2 regions of the Glaciihabitans sp. GrIS 2.15 genome follow, and region 1 is predicted to be linked to the other one. Evidence: riboswitches for the same ligand, from Rfam matches in the RefSeq annotation. Region 1 holds a riboswitch; the other holds the start of a gene.
The links. Region 1 has a riboswitch for magnesium ahead of RCH11_RS16975 (Nramp family divalent metal transporter). Riboswitches for the same ligand answer to the same signal wherever they lie in the genome.

Region 1 (11,047 bases):
TCATCACTGGGAAGGAGCGGGAGTCGGGAAGCACGGAGGATGTCCTTCGCCTTGTGGAAAACGATAGGTTGCGTTGCGAGATCGCTTGCGAGTCTTTCAGCCGTTGCGGGATCGGTGATGAGGCTGAGGTAAGCGGCGGCGGCTAGGTAGTCGTGGGCTTCCGGTCCCTGTGACCAATGGACTTTCATTCGGACCTCCTGCTAGTTTCAGCAACAATACTGCCAAGGAGGCCGGCCGATGGTCGCGGAGCATCTGACATTGTCGTCACTGCAGCGACGGCAGGTGGATGAGTTCGACGACCGCTCGCATGAGCTGCGCCGACTGGTCAGCGAAGCCGTCGGCACCTTCCTTCTCGTATTTGTAGGTGTAGGCGGCAGTGTGGTGGACACGCTCAGCCATGGGGCGATCGGGCGTGGTGCTGAGGTAACGGCGCCGGGGCTGATGGTGACGGCGATCATTCTTTTCATGGGAGCGAATTCCGGCGCCCACCTCAACCCCGTGGTGACTCTCGCGTTCGCTATCCGTACCGATTTTCAATGGCGCCGAATACCGGGCTACATTGGGGCCCAACTCGTCGGCTCGATCACCGCTGCCGCGGTTCTTCGACTCACGTTCGGCGGGAGTACAAGCCTGGGAGTCACGATCCCAGGCCCTGGGTTCAGCGATTGGCAGGCAATGCTCATCGAGACTGTTCTCACCTTCGGGTTGGTCAGCGTTGTTCTGGGAGCTGCTTCAGGTGCTCAAAACATTGGAGCGCTGTCCGCTGTCGCGGCAGGAAGTTACGTTGTGCTCGCCGGATTGTGGGCAAGCCCAGTCAGCGGTGCTTCCATGAACCCAGTCCGATCAGTGGGGCCGGCCATTGTGAGCGGAAATTACACCCACTTGTGGATTTACCTGGTCGGGCCACTCCTCGGCGCTCTCCTCGCTTGCCCCCTCGCGCAGATACTCCGCGGATCCGGCGGCGGTACGGTAGCGTCCAAAGCAGCCCAAGGTACGCGTTAGCGAAAAGGCGAAACGAAGCCCTCGAGCAACACAGGGTGTGCGATGCTCCCCGCGTGATCGCGACAGGCTCAACACCTCAACTGCCTGGCCGACATCCTTTGCGGTACTGACAGCTGGCCGTGAGCTGCCACCCACCAGTCCACCGGCGATACTCACCAATCGAGGGTTGGTCTGTCACTTTCCCTCCCGAAGCGGCGCCCGACACGATCCCACATCGTCGAGGTTGTCACTCAATTCATAAAGTTCGCTCGCAGAGGTCGATTCGACCCAGGAATCGGTTCACAGCACATAGAGTCCTAGCATGTCACCACACCTGCCCGAATTTTTGTGGTCGTCGACAATGCTCGAACAGCGGGGCTCGATCCCTGCGTGGAGTGGGCTTCAGCGGTGACCGCCGGATCAAGACCATGCATCAGATAGCGTCGCGACGAACAAGATCAGTGGAGTGATCGGTGCGCCGACCAGGCCCGTACATGGGCAGCAGATCACCCACCCCCCTTCCTCAATCAGCCGCACAACTCCCGCGACCATACTCGCGCGCCGTCTACCAACGCCGCCGCATCGTGGTTGCCTTGGCCACTCTCGTCTTGTTGGCAATAGCCGGAACAGTCGGATTCGGGGTCTACCAGTACAACGAACTGTCGAACGGCATTCACCGATCAACGATCGATATTCCCGGGGTAAAGCAGAATACCGGAGCGACGAACATCCTCATCATGGGGTTGGATAGCCGGCTTGATGAGAACGGGCACCAGCTCCCGGCCGCCGTGTATAACGCCTTGCATGCAGGTGGCGGTTCCGACGGCGGATACAACACGAACGTTCTGATCCTGATCCATATCCCAGGCAACGGCGATCCGGCGGTTGGGATATCCATCCCCCGAGATGATTACGTTTCCCTGCCAGGCCATCCCGACGGGGTGTCGAAGTCCAAGATCAAAGAAGCGTATGGATTGCAATTGGATCAGACGCTGACCCAGTTGGTGAAGACCGGCTCGCTCAGTCACGCGGCGGCCTACCAGAAGGCACGAGATGCTGCCCGACAAGCGGAAATAACAACAGTGTCGCAATTCCTTGGAGGCGTCTCCATTGACCACTTTGTTGAAGTCACCATGGCGGCGTTCTACGAAGTTGCCGACGCGGTCCAGCCAATCACGGTCTGCCTGAACGAGGCAACCTCCGACCCGTACTCTGGCGCGAACTTTCATGCTGGGAAGCAACAACTGAGCGCTTCCCAAGCGGTCGCGTTCGTCCGGCAACGCCGTGACGAAAGCAACCCGGCACTGAACTTTACCGACCTTGACCGGGAACGTCGACAGCAAGCATTCATCCTGTCCCTCGCCCACCAGCTCAAACAACAGAACACGTTCACGAACATCGGGACGATGGAGACGCTAGCCGGGGTCGCTAAGCAAAACATCGCGGTCGACTCAGGGCTGAATCTGCTGAGCTTCGCCAGCGATGCGCAGAGCTTTGCCGGCGGCAAGATCAGCTTCGTCACCCTACCCATCAGCGGATTCGCGACAATCGGCGGACAAGACGTTAACACGGTCGACCTGAACCAGATTCATGTCCAGGTCGCCCATCTCCTCGCGCCACCCGCATCGCGCACCACCGCGCCACAGTCAAGTACCCCGGCATCACCGAAACACAGCTCATCGAGCTCAGCCACAGAAGCATCCACGCCCGCACCCAACGCGCAACCACCCCTCCCGGCCGGATCTATTCCCTGCGTCAAATAAAGACTGGCACTGACGTCTCGAAGAACGCACTGGATGGTGCTTGGGCACCAGAAACGACCCTGCTCGGCGCAGGGAAACCCCACATCCGCCGTGGCAGTCGCATTCGGGTACAGACTCCTCGAGATCCTTCCGACGATTGGACTAGGACCTCGACTGTCACCAGGAGATCGGGAAATGCACACCGGTTGAACAACAAAACGGGCGATTGAGTCGCAACTGGTAGGAATCTCGACGGGCGCCATAGCAAAGTTCGAGGAAGGTAGATCTGCGGCGCCGCGTGCTCACCTGCGTGGCTTACATGTTAATCGCGCGGACCGCTGCGGTGACTGTCTTTTGCGGAAGTGAGCTGATCGGGATGTTCGCATCGCTGGTTTGCGCATGTAATATCGGAACGCGAAGTGCTGATCGTTAGCTGAGGCTCCTTCGCGGACAGATGCCAGCGACCCGAAACGTCGAGAGACGCCCAGGGTTAGGGCAGGTCACCCCGGATTAAGGGGTAACTCCGATTGGCTCCCGGTGACACGGGTTTACGCCGCGAAGTGCCAAAGGTCTTACGTGGACAGGCATCCTGGGCTTTGATGCCCAAGTCTTGCCCTTCGCATCACCGGAAGGGAGCGTCATCCATGAGCGATAGTCATAGTACGCGCCTCCTGCCGTTCTGCCACGCTCTCTAGCCTCTTATGGGCTACCGCTGCTGTGAGCGGTAGGAGGAGCCCCACTGTTTGGCGAGTCCATTCGCTTCCCCGTCAAGCCGAGGAACGAGCAATGTTCTCTGCCGTTGGATTTTAATTTTTCTTTGACCTTTCCCGCAGTGCGGGACGGAAGGCAACAATGTCAAATAACATCGACACTTCGTCAACGCCGCCGGTAACAGCAGCTCTCGATTCCGCACATATTGGCGACATTCACGGTGCCCTCGGCACCATCAAGGCCGGCGACACAGCGCCCCGGCGAAAACTCTCTGCGAAGCTGCGCACGCTGCTGGCGATCATGGGCCCTGGTCTCATTGTCATGGTCGGCGACAATGACGCTGGTGCGTTCGGCACTTACACCCAAGCTGGTCAAAATTACGGGACGACGCTGCTGTGGACTCTTCTTCTGCTCGCGCCGGTGCTGTTCATCAGCCAAGAAATGGTGCTGCGCCTTGGCACGGTCACCGGGGTTGGCCATGCCCGACTTATCTTCGAAAGGTTCGGCAAGTTCTGGGGCGCATTTAGCGTCATCGATCTGTTTGTGTTGAACGCGCTGACCATCGTGACGGAGTTCATCGGCATTAGTTTGGGCCTCAGCTACCTTGGTATCCCGCAAATTCCTGGGATCATCGTGTCGGCCGGCGCTGTCATTGCGGCAGTGAGCACGGGTTCGTTCCGCCGATTTGAGCGCCTCAGCCTGATTCTGGTTGTCGGTTCATTCCTGCTGATCCCAATTTTTCTGATGGTCCACCCGCCACTGGGACAGATTGGCCATAACTTCGTGATTCCAGGAATGCCGGCGGGCGCGGAACTGTCAACGGTCATGCTGCTCATCATCGGAATCGTCGGCACCACGGTTGCCCCCTGGCAATTATTTTTCCAGCAGTCCTATGTGGTTGACAAGCGGATCACTCCTCGTTTCATGAACTACGAAAAAGCCGACCTTGTGATCGGAATCGTGATCGTGATCGTCGGTGCAGCAGCCATTTTCTCCTTTACCGCCGCGACTTTCGCGGGACGACACGAGTTTGGTAACTTCACCGACGCCCTCGGTGTTGCGGTGGGATTAGGAAAGTACGTGGCGCCCTTCGCGGGCGTCTTATTCGCCATCGCCCTCATCGACGCATCGATCATTGGTGCCGCCGCAGTGGGCCTGTCGACCTCGTACGCCCTCAGCGATGTCCTCAATTTCAAGCATTCACTGCACCGCAAACCATGGGATGCGAAAGGTTTTTACGCTGTCTTTGCCGGACTGCTTGTCGTAGCAGCGGTCATTGTCCTCATCCCGGGTAGCCCACTGGGGCTGCTTACCGTCGCAGTCCAGGTACTCGCTGGGATCCTCCTCCCCTCGGCTGTCGTTTTCCTGCTCCTGCTCTGCAATGACAAGGAAGTTCTCGGACCCTGGGTCAACGGAAAATGGCTGAACATTGTTACCTCAGCGGTGATCGCGATTCTTGTGATGCTCTCAATCGTCCTCACGTCCAGTGTGTTGTTCCCCGACATCAGCGGGGCAACGATCCTCTGGATCCTCGGCATCGGCAGCAGTCTCGCTATCGTCTTTGCGGTTTGCTTCGCCATCACGCGACGCATCCGTTCAAGCTCCATGGCCGCTATACCAATCGATCGCACCCAGCGAGCCGGGTGGAGGATGCCTCCGATCTCTCAGCTCACCCGGCCCGAGATGTCTCCCGGTCGAAAAATCGGACTTACAGTGCTGCGCGGATACCTGCTGATCGCAATGCTCCTCGTGATCGTCCGCGTCGTTCAGCTCGCCCTCGGTCACTAAATCAAAAGTTCACTCTTAGCAACGGAGACTACAAATGAACCAAAAGATGCACGACAACACGCTCAGGGCCGGAGGCCGAGCGCACCCCGGCGATTACACGCGGATCGCTCCCTCGCCTGAATCGTTGGCTGCTGTTCTCGGCCGATTTGCAAGCTTCGGGAGCATTCCACGAATGAGCAAGCCGCGGAGACCAGGAGTGCAGACGGACCGACTCGATAGTCGCTGATGAGCGGTCTGCGGCGAGGAGTGCGCTCAAGCGACCGCGCACTCCTCGCCCACTGCGACTGCGACTGCACAACGCGGTCACGCCACACTGAATCGCATTAATTGAGAGAAGCACGGCTATGGGTCCCACAGATTTCGAGTTCGCGTTAAGGGTTCTATTGGCTACCGGGTGCGGCCTGATCATCGGGTTGGAACGCCAATTTCGCTCACGAACTGCAGGCCTTCGCACTCAAGCGCTGGTCGCCGCGGGGGCTGCGGTGTTTGTTCTGTTCGGCGAACAAGCATCGCTTCCGCAAGCACCACTCCAGATCGCGGCGTACGTGGTCTCCGGAGTGGGATTCCTTGGCGGCGGTGTGATCCTACGGCAGGGCTTCACCGTTCAAGGCCTCAATACAGCGGCTACTCTCTGGTGCTCAGCAGCCGTCGGGTGCCAGGCCGCCGCGGGCCATCTTCTACCCGCACTAACAACAACCGGTGTTGTCGTTGGTATCCACCTCCTCCTTCGTCCGCTGGGGCGCCTTGTCGATCGCACACCCGGAACGAAAGAAGAAACGATTGGTCAATATACGCTGATGGTTCTGGTCCGCCGGAAACAGGAGCCCCAGTTGCGCGCACAGCTGGTGCAGGCACTCTCCGGCCCACAGTTTGCACTCCGCCGAGTGACCAGCGGCGAAGTCGAAATACAGCCGCCCGGAGCAGCCATGGTGGAGCTGAGGGTCGAAATATTGATCGAGGGAAATGCGCACGCCCTTTTAGATGGTCTCGTGACTCGCCTGTCGCTTGAGCACGGAGTGAGTAGCCTCTCCTGGCAATCCGACGATGCTGAACAGCACAGTGAAGACGATCGGGATGATCTTCCCCGGGCGAGCCAACGACGACCAAAACAAAGCGACAGGTAGAAAGAAATCCGACACGGGACTGCCGATTGCCCCGAAGCCACGTCTCAAAATCATTGGCGGAGTGCGCGGTGTAGCTGTCTTCATTTCGGAGCTTCTAGTTTCGTGGGGTCGGCTTGCTCGGCCAGGCATTTAAAGCTGAGCAGAAGGAGCTCAACGGTGAGGATGCTCTAAAGGTCTTCCAGCGAAGGCAAAATTACGCGGATGCCGGGGTATTGGTCCGAGAGAATCTGCCGGTCACGCCCGAACGGGCTTGTGACTCCACGCTCGTGGTTGCCAACCGCGACAATATGGGTGAGTCCTCTGGCTCCCTTTAGCTGCGCAGCGCCCAACAAGACGAGTTCCGCAAAGGGGACACCCGTGAAGTGGTGAAGGTTCACTCCGACTGTTGACGCCGATCGAAAATAGGTCATGTCCCGCGGGGTGGTGTAATTTCCGGCCTCGGTGTGGGGCAGTGGTTTCAGCTTAGGCGGTCGTGAGTTCGGGGATCAGGTTCACCCCCTCGATCGTCTCGGTGGGGTTGTTCATGGTCGTCAGTTCAAGCATCGAGGCTTCGGAGAAGTGTCGGCGGTCGCTGGCCTCCCATTCGTCGTGCTGCTCGATCAAGACGGCGCCGGCGAGCCGTAGGAGGGCGGCGGGGTTGGAGAAGACGCCGACGACGTCGGTGCGGCGTTTGATCTCTTTGTTGACCCGCTCGAGCGGGTTGGTGGACCAGATCTGTCGCCAGTGCCGTTGCGGGAACCCGGTGAAGGCGAGCAGGTCCCCTCGGGCATCGCTGAGCATGGCCGCGACCTTCGGGTGCGAACGCTCAAGCATGCGGGTGACCTCGTCGAATTGGGTTGCGACGTGCTCGGCGTCGGGCCCAGCGAAGATCGTTCTGATGATCGAGGCGACCATGTCCTGGGAGCCCTTGGGCACGACGGAGAGCACGTTGCGCATGAAATGCACCCGGCAACGCTGCCAACTCGATCCCTGAAAGACGGTGCTGATCGCCTTCTTCAACCCCGAGTGCGCGTCCGACATCACCAGCGCCACTCCGTCGAGGCCGCGGACCTTCAGAGACCGCAAGAACCCGGTCCAGAAGCTCTCATTCTCGGTGTCACCAACGTCGAAGCCCAGCACCTCCCGGCGCCCGTCGGCTGCAACCCCGACCGCGACGACGACCGCCTGGGAGACGATCCGATGGTTGACACGGGCTTTGCAGTAGGTGGCGTCGAGGAACACATACGGGTAGTCGATCGCAGTCAGGGTGCGGTCGCGGAAGAGGGCGATCTGCTCATCCAGGCCCGCGCAGATGCGTGAGACCTCGGACTTGGAGATGCCGGTGTCGGCGCCGAGAGCTTTGACGAGATCGTCGACTTTGCGGGTTGAGACTCCGTGCAGGTAGGCCTCCATCACGACCGCGAACAGAGCCTGATCGACGCGGCGTCGACGCTCAAGCAGCGCCGGGAAGAAGGTCCCCTGCCGAAGCTTTGGGATCGTAAGCTCCAGATCTCCCGCCGTTGTCGACAGAGCCCGCAGTCGGGAAGCGTTCCCGGTCTGGTAGCCAATATTGGGACGGAAGAGGGCGCCTTAGGCTTGAGGCATGGCAGAAGCGCACGCGATCGACCTTGACACGTGGCCCCGGCGAGAACACTTCGAGCACTACCTCACGCGTGTCGAATGCAAGTAAGCGGTCACAGTTGACGTCGACGTAACCGAGATGGTTGCAGCACGTCGCGAGTCGTCGTACAAAAGCTACCTCGCGCAGATCTGGGCCATCTCGTCGGTGGTGAATCGTCATGCCGAGTTTCGGATGACCCTCGTGGATGAAAAGACGTCCGCCACATGGGACATCGTGCACCCCGCGTTCACCGTCTTTAATGCCGAGAGCGAGACATTCGCCAGCGTGTGGTCTCCGTTTCACGCCGACTTCCCGACCTTCCATGCGAATGCCGCGGACGTCTTGACAGAACACCGCAACACCACGTCATGTCAGCCGCAACCAGATGTGCCCGCCAACACGTTCGACATCTCAAGCGTCCCGTGGGTGTCGTTCACGGGATTCAGCCTCCACATGCGCGACGGCTGGAAGCACCTTCTACCGATCCTCACCCTGGGCCGGTACCGAGAAGTCCAGGGACGAACCACAATGCCACTCGCCATTCAGATTCACCACGCTGCCGCTGATGGTTTCCACACCGCCCGCCTTATTCAAGAACTTCAAGAACTCTCTACCAACCCCTCCCGGCTACCCCGATAAAAGACAGTCAACGCGACACATCACGGGCCAATACAGCTTCGCGCCGAACACGCCGATGCTGTGGCTCTTGGGAACCCTCGGCAGGCGAGGTCTGGACGGGACCCTTTACGCTGAAACCATGCAACAGCCGTCTTCGATCATGGCTCAGTATCTTGCCCGGAGGGACTTCACGCAGAGCGGATCAGCGTTCTCGACTCCATCAAGTGAGCTAGTGCCCGGCATCAAGGACGCAGCACCGGTGATGCTCAAGGTGGCTCTTATCGATGAGGAAGCCCGCGGCTCGGCTCTTCTTCAATGGTGGCAGGGCCGGGGTTCAGCAACAGCACTTCAACGCGATCAGACCGCGACACTGATGATCAGAGCCACCGGCTCGCGGAATCTGATTGAAATGGCCCACAACGATCTCGACGTTGTCGCAACGCAAATACTGACCACAACCGTGCTCACCCTGCACGATGGGAAGAAACCCGGACCTGATGTCGACTTGGTGCCTTTGCGACAGTGGTTCAGCGAGTTGTTGGAATCGACCTCGACAGATCCCTTGATCCGCGTCGCGGCCGACCTTGTCGAGGCTCTCCTGACAGAAACACGTCCCGAAGATGAGCGTGCGCTACATGGCGACATCCACCATGGCAATGTGCTCGATTTTGGTGACCGGTGGGCGGCAATTGACCCCAAGGGTCTCGTCGGTCATCGCGTATTCGACTATGTAAATATTCTCTGCAACCCCTCAACAGACGTTGCGATCGAAAACCTCCATAATCGTCTCGAAAACATCTGCGAGCTGGCACGAATAGATCGCGCATTGCTGGCTCGATGGACGATCGCATGGTGCGGTCTGTCACTGACCTGGATGCAAGGCGGTGAAGGTTCGTCTGGGCTTGGGCGAACAACCCGACAGGTTGCCGGCACCTTGCTCAGTGACCTATAGCTGTCACCACACACCCGAAGGGAAATCTTCGCGGCGGCCTACATGTTGATGTGAGCAAATTTGAGTCGAGTCTGCTTCTCCGTACCCGGCGCGGCAGATGATTTTCGGGCTAGTTTTTCACAGAGGGTCATGAATGTTTTCTTCTGTCAAGACGCCGCTCAGGGAGCCGTTCAGGGAGGACCTGGTGGGTGGGTGCCTATCATCTTCCGCACTCCTGAGGTCACCGGTAACTTTCCTTACGCGCACTCTCTTGTCGGGTTGTGCTGGGGTGTTTCGTCGTTTGGATTCGCGTTCGAAGGACAGGACGATACCGATGGCGGCGAGGGTGCTGACGAGTGCTGTGCCACCGGATGAGAAGAAAGGGAGAGGCACTCCCAGGACGGGCAGCAAACCGAGGACAACGGCGATATTGACAGCAGCCTCGCCGATGATCCACGCCGTTACCGCTGCGGTTGCGATTCGGGCGAACCGGTCAGTAGTGGTGCCGATAATTCTCAGCAACACCACGGCGAGAACGGCGAAGAGAAACAGCACAAGAACTGTGCCAATGAGACCGAGCTCGTTACCGATGACGGCGAAGATGAAGTCCGTGTCCGCGGCGGGAAGCCAGCCCCATTTGGATTTCGAGTTTCCCAGGCCAACGCCAAAAACACCGCCAGAAGCAAGTGCGTAATAGCTGTTCTGGATTTGCCAACCGACCCCTGTTGGGTCAGCGGATCCCGGGTTCAGGAACGCCAAAATTCGGATCAGCCTGTTTGGCCGGGAAACAGCGAGCAACACGGCAACCACAGAAGCCACCCCGAGCGTGAGCGCTAGGTGTTTGAGGGGTGTGCCGGCGAAGAACAGTGCACCCAGAAGCATCCCGCCCAGGATGATGGTCGTGCCGAGGTCACCGCCGATAGTGACCAGACCGATTGCCGCGCCTGACACGAGCACGACGGGCAGAAACGAGTATTTCCAGTCCGTGATTTTTTCGTACCGCTTCACCAAAAACATGCTGACCCAGATGGCCAGCGCAATTTTCAGCACTTCGGACGGCTGAAGCGACAAACTTCCCAGTCGCAGCCAGTTGCGGTTTCCGCCAACTTCCATGCCGAGGGGGGTGGCAAGGACGAGCAGTTGCAAGATACACGCCCCAATGAGTAACAGCCGAGCATGCTTTTTCCAAAAAGTGCTGGGGATCTGCGCGATGACGAGCATGAGAGGGATTCCGACCAGTGCACTGGCGCTCTGTTTGCCGAACACGGCAAAAAAACTGTCGCCGGCACTATGAGAATCGACGAAAGAGGAGGAAAGGACCATTGTCAGTCCAAAGCCGACCATGAAAAAAGTGGTCCCCAGCAGCAAGTAATAGTTGAAGGACTCGACATGGAACAACCGGCGAACAGCGATCCGCGCGGGAATAGCCCCGGCCCGGATGGGCGGTTTGGGCGGGTTCTCGGCCAGTCGCCCAGGTTGCCACCCCAAAGTCTTTTGGATCCCGATCATGAGTAATTTCTTTCTGCTCGGGTCTGTCTGGAATTCAGGTACT
Region 2 (11,047 bases), on a different contig from region 1:
GCCAACCCTCGCCGCCGCCGCGGCGTCCCGTAAACCCTTCACCCATAAATGAACTGCTCATGATGTCCTCCTCAGCGTCATGGCCACTCTGGCTCGACGATACTCAACGATATATCGTCAGCCTGGGGAGTGCCCGTGCGCAACATCCGGCCATAACTCCTGCTGTACCCGCACCCCTCACCGGGAAGCAGCACCATCCACCTCCCGTTTTTGCGACCACCGTCGTGTGTGAACACGGAGGTGGTCGCAAAAACGGGAGGTGGATGGTGCACTGCCCGCGGGCGTCACCCGCGTGTCATCCGCAACCGCAGCCACCCCGCCAATGACTCGATCTCGGCGTCGACGGCAGCCCGCGTCGACCGATCGAATGGCTCATCCTCGTGAATCGCGTGCACGAGGAAGCGTCCGGAGTCACGATCCGAGCGGGCGCCCACCTTGCCGACCAGGCGGTCGCCGTGCAGGATCGGCAGCGCGAACTGTCCCCAGACGCGTGCGCTGGCCGGCTTGTACATCTCGAGCGAGTAATGGAACTCGGACAGCTTGGTGACGCGCTGGTGGTCAGTCATCAGCCGGTCGAAGGGGGAGAGCAGCGCCGTGCGCCCCTCGAACGGACGGTCGAGCTGAGCGGGATCGACCCTCCATTTGCCTGGAACCCCCTCGATAGTCGCGGGCTCGCCCACCGGAACGATCCCGTGCAACTCAGTCGGCGATACGGCGATGCTGTCCCGCATGATGCCGCAGGCACCGAGCAACCGCTCGCTGCGGATGAAACGGGCTTCATCGGCCGGCACTTCCGGCACTTTTGCGAAGACCCGCTCGGCAAGATCCCACAGACGAAGCCGCCCGGCCCGGCCAACGACCGCGAGCTCGCCGGCCATGTGCAAGCACTCCAGCATCTGCGTCACATTGCGGTTATTGTTCCATCCGGTCGACGGCCAGGGCGCCACCGCCTCGTCCGGGATATCGCGGGATGTCTTCGGCCCCTCGTCGCCGATGCGATCGAGGATGCTTCGCGCGAACTGCGCGTTGTCCCGCATCCAGCCGCGAGCGCCGGTGCGGTCCGCCCAGGTGCGCATCCCGGCGAGGTAAAGCCCCAGGTCTGACATTGGACGCAGCATCCACCCGCGCTCGAACAGCAGCCCCTGGCTGAGGGCACGTTCGGTGTCGACCGCTCTATAGGAAGACCCAAGGCGGGACCAGCAGATGTGGTCTGCGGCAGGCGCCACAGTGTTCGTGAGCTCAACCCGGATCATGGCGATCCTGTGTACCAGGCCCACCACATCATCCGGTCGGTCTGCGGTCAGAAGTGCGGCGCGCACGGCGATCCGCCGGGCTTCCTGCCTGGTCACCTGGAGGGCGGTCATGCCCAAAGATATTCGGTGCAAGCGAGAATTCGGAAGAAGAAACCGGGTAACTGACCGATTGTCGAAGTTAAGAACCCTCTCATAATCGCCTCTCGACCTTCTCATCTGTGCCTTTCAGACTGAACACGTGGCCGATCAGCCACACACCCTCATCGCCTGGAGCGGTGATTCTGAAAGGCCAGAAATGTTCACCACCAAGAAGACGGTCACCATTGTTGCGCTCGCTCTCGCCGGTGCCCTGTCGGTCGGCGCCGTCGCGTCGGCCCAGGCCCAGAGCGGTTCGACGAGCCACTCCGATGACCGCACCCCTGCCACATCCGTCTCTCCCACGCCCTTCGGCGAAGACAACGGACTCCGCGGCGGCGGTTCGGTCAATGACGATGTGAGCACTGCGGCGACGCCGACTCCCGCGCCGACACCGTCGACCGGACTGCCGACGGATGTCGACCACCCGCAGGGTGACGACAGCATCGGGCGCGGGGATGGCGAACACGCCGGTGAAGAAGTTGGTGAAGACGTCGGCGACGCCAACGAGGTTAGCGACGCCGGAGTGTTGGACGACGCGGCAGGACACGATGTCAGCGACAACCACGGCGCAAAGTCCGGTGACAACGCCGGCCATGACTCGGGAGACAGCGCAGAAAACGGCGACTCAGGCCACTGATCGAACGATCGGCGCGCACTTACCGCCTAATCTGAACGGGCTGTCGACTCGCCAGGGTCGGTGGCCCGTTTCATAGGTCGATGAGGGCACCCGTCGCGCGACAAGGGTTCCTTGTGTAATTCACCCGAATCACAGCGATTTAGTGTGACCCGTCATCCTTTGCTCGGTCTTGGCCAAACTACTGTTCAGCGCGGGGCTGGTCTCCCTGCGTGGTGGCGTGGTGGTGCCGGTCCCGGCGTCGCCAGTCTTCCGGGATTGTTGCTTCCAGCGCATCGTCAACCGTAATGACGCCGAGGATGTGCCTTTCATCGTCGAGAATGGGAAGGCTGAGGAGGTTGTAGTCGGCCATGAGGTTCGCGATGTCGATGGTGTCATCGCGCGGGTCGGCGTGGACGGGCTCTGGGTCGCAGATGTCCTGGAGTCGGTCGCTCGGATCTGCTTGGATTGCTTTCACCAGGCTGAGGGTTCCGACGAGCCGATTCTCGGTGTCGACGCTGTAGATCGTCGTGAGCGCTTCCGGTTGTTGGGAGGTGGCCATCCGAACAATTTGCAGCACGTCGGCAACGGTGCGCTGCTGTTCGATAGCGAGATACTCGACTCCCATGAGTCCGCCGGCACTACCGTCCTGGTAGCGCATGAGCCGCAACACGTCGGCACGCTTTGTGTCAGGAAGAGCGTCGACGACGGGGCGTCGCCTGTCTTGTGGGAGGTCGAGGATAGCGTCCACAGCGTCATCGGTGCGCATCCGGCTGAGCACGTCCGCGATTTCTTCGGTGCTGCGGGTTTTGAGGACTTGGGTTTGATGGTTTTCTTCGAGTTCCTCAAAGACGTCGGCCTCGAGATCGGGATTGTTGTGGAGGTGGTCGAGGAGGTCGTTTCGCTCTTTGGTCGATGCGCTTTCGATCAGGTCAGCGATTTGCGCGGGCCGAAGTCCACGAAGCCTGCGGAAACCGGACCGAACATTGATGGATGCTTCATGCCCGATGAGCGCTTCGAAGGATTTCCAGTCCCGGACGAGATGATCCTGATGGTTGGAGCGTCCCAGCCATCCCCGTTTGTGAACATCCAACCCGATCGCAACCCATCCCTCGGGGCTGGCGGTGATGGCGACGTCGTAGGCGCGCACAAGTGCAGCCCGGTCGACGTCGATGAGGCGGTGGCCGAGGACTGCTTCTTTGAGGAGAACTTCGCCGTCGCGTCGCTCGAACGGGCGCAAATCCAGCTTGGCCGTGCCGAGGCTGATCCGGTTGTTGTCGATTCTCGTGATGTCGGTAATGGGAACGAACACGTTGTTGGGTCCGACCCGCATGACCAGCCCGGTCAGCGGCGGATAGTGGTCCGGATGAAGACGCACGATCACGTCTGCGAGGGTACCGATGGTTTTTCCATCGACGTCGAGGACGGCGTCCCGCAGCAGGGCGGAAAGGTACAGCGGGGGGAGGGTCTCCGGCACGCTAGTTGTATTGCTCATGGGGCTCCTTTCGGGAGCTTGACTCATTCTGCACCGAACGCGCAGCAGCTGACTATGGGAATTAGTGGGTGGTCGCCAGTTGCACGACCCGGACGATGACGAGGACCATGGCCAGCAGGAGGTAGGTGCGAAGCACGGTCAGGCCAAGGCGTCGACCGCCGGAGAGTTTCGGTGTGCTGAGCAACGCGATGGGGGGCATCCGCCAGGTGGGCCGTTCCCGCCTGTCGACGGTGTCAGCGGAGGGGGCCGCGGGCCGCACGGTTCGGATGATGGCGAACGTTATCCCGGCGAGTATGGCGATCGTTCCTCCGCCGATCAGGATTCCGATGATCGCGGCTGAGCCGATCGCCGGGAATAGAACACTGGCGGTGAGAACAATGGACAGGATCACCAAGACTGCGATGACCGCAGCGGTAAAGATGTTCAGTGCTTTCCCGTTCACCCACGGTCCGAGCACTGCTTTGTCGTTGCAGAGCAGGAGGAGGAAGACGGTCGCGGAGGGCAGCAGCACGCCAGCCAAAACCTGCACACCGACCGTGATGAGTCCGAGTGGGCTACCCGGAATGAGCACGACGGTGGCAGAGATGACGAGGATGCCGGCGAAGGCGGCATAGAACCCTTTCGCCTCCGACACTTTTCGGTGCAGGGAGTGCTTAAGGCCCAACACATCACCGAGTGCATAGGAGGTGGAGAGCCCCACCGCTGCGGCGCCGATCACGGACGCATCGATGAGGGCGACGGCGAACAGGATCCCGGCTGCCTTACTCACATACTTCTCAAGGCCGCTGGCGACCCCGCCGGCATCAGTGAAGTTGCCGAAGCCGTGAGTACCACCGAACGCCCCCGCGGTCACCGACATAATCGCTGTGCCCCCGACAACGACGATCACGATCCCGATCCACAGGTCCACTTTTTCGTAGTTCATGAAACGGGGAGTGATTCGCTTGTCAATGACATAGGACTGCTGGAAGAACAGCTGCCAGGGGGCGACCGTTGTTCCTACGATCCCGATGATCAACAGGGTGACGGTCGATAGTTCAGCCCCGGGTGGGAAGCCGGGGATCAAGAATCCGTGAGCGATCTGTCCGATCGGGGCGTGCACGATAATCACCAGGGGGATGAGTAGCAGGGAGCCGGCGATGAGAATCATGCACAGCCGTTCGAACCGGCGGAAGGATCCAGTGCTGACCGCGCCGATCACGAACACGGCGGCGACGATGATTCCGGGAATTCGCGGGATGCCGAGGTAGGTCAGTCCGAGGCTGATTCCGATGAACTCCGTCACGATCGTCAGCGCATTCAGGATGAACAGGTCAATGACGCTGAACGCGCCCCAGAATTTCCCGAACCGTTCCAGAATCAGACGCGCATGACCCACTCCGGCCACGGCCCCCAACCGCACCACCATCTCCTGGTTCACATAGAGCACGGGCACCAACAGGAGCAGGACCCAGAGCAGACTCGTTCCGTAATTCTGGCCGGCCTGGGCGTAGGTGCCGAACGCGCCGGCATCGTTATCGCCCACCATCACAATCAGGCCAGGTCCGACGATGGCGACGAGGGTGCGCAGCTTCGCGGACATTTTGGTGCGTGGGGCTTCGTCCCCCACTTGGATGGTGCCGAAGGCACCCTCGATGTTGCCGAGGTGCGCTGAATCGAGCGCTGCGGACTCGTGCGAAGCCGGTATTGATTTGGTGTTGGGTGTCGAGGTCATGAGGGACCATTTCTTTCCGCGGACGCGGGGTTCAGGAACGGGTGGGAGGGTCCGCAGCTGCGATACAAGCTCGGTGCGGGAGAGGCGCCACGCACACACAAGTGCTCGCCACGCTCACCAGCTCAGTGAACGGCCGGAAGCGTTTAGGCGCGCGGGAGGGTGCGGGGCGTGGGTTCATGACCGTCGCTCATCGACTACCTCCCGTAGTGCAGCGCCGCGTCCGGAGAGCGCCGATCGGGATGAACGGGTTCGTCTCTCCTCGTAAGACCTTTGGCACTCCACGGCGTCAACCCCAACAAATATGGGGAGCCAATCGGGGCCACCCCTTAGGCCGGGGCGGCCTGTCCTAACCCGGGGCGTCTCTCGACGTTTGGGGTCGCTGGCATGTTTCCGCGAAGGAGCCTCAGCTAACGAGCGACACCTTGCTCTCCTAATATATACGCACCGGTGTCCGTACATGCAAAGCCATCCTGTGAGTAACGATCGTGCAGGTGTCACGCCGCTCACATCGCCGTGTTCGGCTGAATTGACTGGCTCGACGAAACGATCAGCGACACCGTGGAAAATGACATCCTCCTGGTCGAGGCCGCACGCCGCATCAGCGCGGTGCTCCTCTAACGCCAGGAGCAACCGCGCCGAGCGGATGACTCAGAACTTCGCCGTTATGGTGCCGAACTGTGCCGCCACAAAGGCCGACAGTTTGGTCTCCATTGTTTTGATCGGCTGGCCCCAGGTCCAGTAATCGAAGATGATCGAGTCGGCCACCTCATTGATCACGAAAGGCGTCTCTAGCGTGATCATGTGCGTCGTATTCGAGCCGGGAGCCACCAGGTCTGCGGTGATCCAAAGCGCGATGTGGTTGCTCGCCGTCTTCTTGATGGCCTTCACCGCGGGGATGCCGGTCGAGTCGCTGAATGACACTCCCGTTAAGAACCCGGTGGATTCGTACCATCCGCTCAGCTCCTTGGCCGAGGCGGCCATGGCACTGTTCTCATCGGGTGCACCCTCGAAGTCGAAGAACCAGTTAGCCGAGTCGCGAAGCGCCGACATCACCATCCAGTCGGCCTGGGGCGGAAGGGAGGGGAACTTGGTGAGAAGGGCGGCATAGTCCACATTGCGCAGGTCGGATCCGGGAGAGACCTTGAGCTCCCCGACGTAGCCGACCCCCGCGCCGAACAGCGCGTTGGCGAAGCTCTGGAACTGTGGACCCTTTCGCTGCAGCACATGGTGGAAGAACGCGGCAGAGGTGCAGAGCCCGAGGGCGCCCTGATTGAACAGGTTGGGATTCGCGATCAGGTCGTGCACCCGCGTCGTGACCAGCGTGGGATCCAGATGAGGCCATGCCTTGCGGGTTGTGAGCGCGCCCCCGGCCGGAGTGCTCGGGTCGGTGGACCCGAGCCCGACCTTGTCGACGATCTTGTCGATCATGCCGGAGGGGGACTGCGTGTCTCCCCACACCGATTGCAGCGCGGCCGGGTTCTGCGAGTAAAGGGGAGTGGATGCCGAGGCACCCCCGCCGCCGGACGACCCGGAACCCCCGCTCGAGCCGCCAGAACTCACGCCGCCCGAGGTGGAGCCGGAGCCCGCTGCCGCCGCACCGCCGGATCCCGCCGGCGTCGAGTTCTTGTCGAAGTAGTTGATCTTCGCGCCCTGCTGGGATGCCCCACCGGGGCTGATGCCGCCGCCAGCCGACACCGCACCGCCGGTATAGGCGCTCGCCGCGGTCTTGGCGAGGCTCGTGATCATCTCGGCGGCGATGCGCTGCCGTTCGGTATTGGCCTTCAGCAGGTTGTTCATGTTGTCTCCCGCCTGCTGGCCGGCGGTGGATGCTCCGGCTGCGGTGGCCTGGAGGCTGGCCTGCGCCACGCCGATGGTCGCCTGCAGCCCGCTCATGTCGCGGAACATCGAGCCGTTCTGCACGACCTGCAGGATGGCGGCGGTACCGACGGGGTCTGGCATCGACTGCGGCGAGGTGATGTTGATGATCGGGGTGCTGAGCTGGCCGGGCTTCACGTCTTCCGACATCGCCCGCGACCCGGTCTGGATCGCGGCGATCTCGGTGGGCTGCAGCGGGATCGGGGAGTCCTGCCAGTCCCAGAAGCGGGTGATGTCGAGCTTCTCGGCGGAGTTGGAGCGGCCGAGCACCGCCTCGGCGAAGGTGCCGCCCGTGCCGAGCGGAACAACATCGAATTTGGCGTCCCCGACCACGACGTCGTGGTCGTCGAGCCACTTCTTCCACACGCCGTCCTTCTCGGCGTTCGACGACATGGTGAACGCGAGGTAGTTGCCCACGTAGCGGATGGGCAGGGGATCGATCACCTGCGCGACCGGTACCACTGTGCCATCCACGTCCACTCCGAGACCGGCGAGCAGCAGTGCGATCTGGGCAGCATCGAGCGACCGGAGGGCGGCCTGGCTGTAGTGCAGGCGGTTCTCCGCGAGGTGCCGCTTCAGGTTCGCGTTCACCCCTCCCGGCTCCACCGTCACGAGCGGAGTCTCCGCGGTGCGTGCCTTGGCCACCGTGACCGCGGGTAGTTCGATCGGAAAGCGCACCCCGTTGCGGTTGACCGTGAGGGTGACCCGCACCGTGGCATCCCGCTCGGGGCTCGAGCCCGTGAGCGCGATTCGGGTGACGTCGTTCAGGGGAAGTGGATCGGCGGCGCTCACGCTCGTATCCACGCCCCCGCCTCGCAGGCCGAAGACCACGGTGACCGGCGCGCCGCCGGCATCCACCAACACGCCCTCGATCGAGACATCGGTGGGGAGATAGATGGAGGCGGAGTCCTGGCGGAGCACGGCGCGGTTGAGCAGGCCGGAGAGACGGGCGGACTGCCCGGCCGACCAGAGCTGGTCATTGACCCGCTGCACGATCGGGATGGCGGTCGCTGCGCGCACGCGGATGACCGCGGACTCGGCGACTGCGGCGAGGGCTGCCGCCGGTGCCGCGGCATCCATCGCGGTCGGGGCGACGGCCTCGCGGATCGCCAGGAGAGGCTGCACGCGAGTGGCGATGACGACGGCCGAACGTAGCCAGTCGGTGATACCGGTGTCGAGCGAGGTGAAGCGAGTCGTGCGGTCCGGGCGGATCTCCACGACATCCAGGTTGTCCAGCGCTTCGCGGATCTCGTAACTGATGGCGGCACGTGAGAGTGCGCCGCGGAACCGGCGGATCATGTCGTCGGCGGTGAAGTCGAGCAGCTTGATCGGGATGAAGATCACCCGCTCGGCCTTGGCGAGTGCCACCTCTACGCGGTAGATCTGCACGACCTCGTAGTACTGGATGGTGAGCGCATGCATATGGTTATAGTTGGCGATTACACGGGTTGAGACGCCCTCGTGCTCGCTCTGTGACACCTCCTTCACGACGGATGCGCGGCGGCTGCGTGAGGAGTGCGCATGCTGGTGGGTGCGATCATTCACGTTCTGCATCATCGAGCTCGAGACATCCCTCCTCCCGAAGGAGCTCGTATAGCTGTCGGCGGACGCGTCGGTGGTCGCGCTGGACGAGGTCCCCTCCTGTCGTGAGGTGCTGTTGGTCTTCGCATGCGAGAAGCCGCTCTGCGCCTCGGTGGCGACGGCGTTGGTAACCTCCGAGAAAGCGCGATTCTGTGAGGTGTCGTTGGTGAGGTCGTCGGTCTCTGAGATCACCTCGGTCTCGCCGGCGCGGCTCCGACGCGACCAGTCGATGACGGCGATGCGGGTGCTCTCCCCGGGGGCGAGGCTCATGGAGTGGAGCAGTTGTCCGAGTGTGACCCCCTGCGCGAACCAGGACTGGTTGAACGTGAGCAGTGCGCCGAATGCCACGGTCTGGAAACCCGAGTCGCCTGCCGCGAGGGCGGCGAGGGCGGCGAGGTCGGCAAGGTCGGTCGGCCGCTCGGAATCGAAATTGGCTGTGTTCTCGGGAAAGTAGAGAGTGGTGAGCAGCTCGGTCGCCGTGCGGAAGGGTCGGTACAGGGCAAGGTCGGCGGTCGGGGCGTCGAAGATCGCGTGGGCGGAGTGCAGGTCGGTTCCCGCCTCGAGTATGCGCACCGCGCTCGTAAAGGCGGCGGATGTCGCGAGATCAAACACCGTGACTATCTCGAGCTTGGCGAGGGCTTTCTCCGCGTCTTCGGTCACCCCGAGGAGTGCTCTCGGTGACCTGTGCAGGATCTCATGCAGTGGCAGTTCGCGGAACTCCGGCCGGATGGCGTCGCTCAGCTGGGAATTGCTGCGCAGTACGGTACTGGTGGACATGGGGGCTCCCTCGTTTGGTGACGATGGCTCGTCGACCTTAAGGAGCGGGGAATGCCGCCGAAAATACTCGGATCAGGATGTCGGGCGCAGAACCTGCGCCACGCGGTCCCACCAGGCGGCAGTCGCCGCGCGCTGGGAATCCGCGATGGTGCGCCCGGCGGTGGCCGTGGCATCCCGCTCCCCCCAGACCCGGGCGAGCAGCGCGGGGCCGTCGCCGGCGAGCAGTCCGCGCACCGGCAGGATGCCGTCCTGCCCGAAGTTCTTCAGCGCACCGGTGAGTTTGACGGTGGTGTAGTCGTCGACCGGGATGCCGATGGTCGCGACTCCTGCCGGTACTGCGAAGACCGCGGGGTGGTACCGACTGGTGACTACGAGCGAGGCCGAGCGGGCGATGCGGGCCGCGGCCGGGGCATCCGCTGGTACTGCTGCCATCACGCGTTTGGACTCCATCCGAGCCATCACGCGCTCGTGTACCACGGAGTCGCCGCGCACACGGGAGTCGTCGAGAGAGCCGAAGTGAGCGAGGAAGACAATGTCGAGATCGGTGGTCTCGACGACCTCGTCGAGGAGGTCGGCGAGGGACGCGATCACCGCGTCACGATCGGCATCCCCGACATGATTCGCGAGCGTGACCACGCAATACGGAAGTGTCGCAAGCGCGTCATCGAGCAGGAAGCTGGCGTCATCGGCGCCCAGTTCCAGCCGATCGGGCAGCACACCGAGGCGTTCAGCGACCGCGAGCGAGGCGGACTCGCGCACGCTCACCAGCCGGGCGAGACCGAGCAGTCGGGCGACCAGTGCGGAGTCATCGTCCGTGAGCTGCGGGCCGAGGGTCTGGCCGCTCACGACGAGCGGAATGCCGAAAGCATCCGCAATTTCCGCGATCGCGAGGCGTTCGAAAATGTGGGAGGGCCAAGTGGAGGCGAGATTGCCGCCCCCGGTGACCGCAACACCGTCGCTGCCTTTGATGGCGTCGATCACGGCGTGGGCGGAGTCGTCGTCGGGCAGGAGGCCGGTCTCGCCGGCGGCGGTGCGGCGCACCCGGTCGAGGCGATCCTCCTGGGCGGCGCGACCTCCGGCCGTGGGGGCAAATCCGATCCCAGGCACGGCCTCGACGCTGAAATCTTCGGTGCCGTATCGTTCGCTCGTCTCGGCCGGGTTCGCCGAGACCGCGACTACGGACTCGAGGCCGCGAGCCCGCATCGCGTCCACGAAAGCCTCGAACATCGCTTCGTCGCCGATGTGGATCATCTTGTCGATTACGCCGACATCGCCGATTGCTACTACGCGCACGTGCATCTCCGAAATATCGAGGGCGGCATCGCACCGCGCGAGCCCTCACCACGCTAGCCGAACTAGCGACCGCATCCGCTCCACCGGTGAGGTGCGCGGGCAGGGGCCCGGTCGCTGTGCAGCACGGTCGTGGCGGGGGATACGCGTGCTCGCGGAGTTGCAGGATCGTCGCGGCGGGAGTCACGTCCCCCGCCGCGAGGTCAGCTGGCCGCCGGGACCTTCTGAGGGGGCAGCATCCCGCCGCGAGGTCAGCTGGCCGCCGCGACCTTCTGAGGGGGCAGCATCCCGCCGCGAGGTCAGCTGGCCGC

Region 2: another riboswitch for magnesium. It lies ahead of RCH11_RS15290 (Nramp family divalent metal transporter); the one in region 1 lies ahead of RCH11_RS16975 (Nramp family divalent metal transporter).

What each region holds. Positions count from the first base shown of each region.
Region 1 is NZ_JAXCHU010000018.1:3,802-14,848, reverse strand. Features, by position in the region: gene RCH11_RS16985 (MIP/aquaporin family protein) at 238-1,002, shown strand; gene RCH11_RS16980 (LCP family protein) at 1,566-2,744, shown strand; M-box (ykoK) riboswitch at 3,142-3,311, shown strand; gene RCH11_RS16975 (Nramp family divalent metal transporter) at 3,576-5,222, shown strand; gene RCH11_RS16970 (MgtC/SapB family protein) at 5,567-6,346, shown strand; partial or broken gene RCH11_RS16965 (IS256 family transposase) at 6,809-7,876, opposite strand; partial or broken gene RCH11_RS16960 (CatA-like O-acetyltransferase) at 8,031-8,585, shown strand; gene RCH11_RS16955 (aminoglycoside phosphotransferase family protein) at 8,512-9,516, shown strand; gene ftsW (putative lipid II flippase FtsW) at 9,634-11,004, opposite strand.
Region 2 is NZ_JAXCHU010000012.1:41,898-52,944, forward strand. Features, by position in the region: gene RCH11_RS15270 (PadR family transcriptional regulator) at 1-61, opposite strand, end outside; gene RCH11_RS15275 (DNA glycosylase AlkZ-like family protein) at 285-1,364, opposite strand; gene RCH11_RS15280 (hypothetical protein) at 1,492-2,028, shown strand; gene RCH11_RS15285 (magnesium transporter MgtE N-terminal domain-containing protein) at 2,207-3,499, opposite strand; gene RCH11_RS15290 (Nramp family divalent metal transporter) at 3,561-5,213, opposite strand; M-box (ykoK) riboswitch at 5,462-5,635, opposite strand; gene RCH11_RS15295 (hypothetical protein) at 5,862-9,446, opposite strand; gene RCH11_RS15300 (polysaccharide pyruvyl transferase family protein) at 9,519-10,739, opposite strand.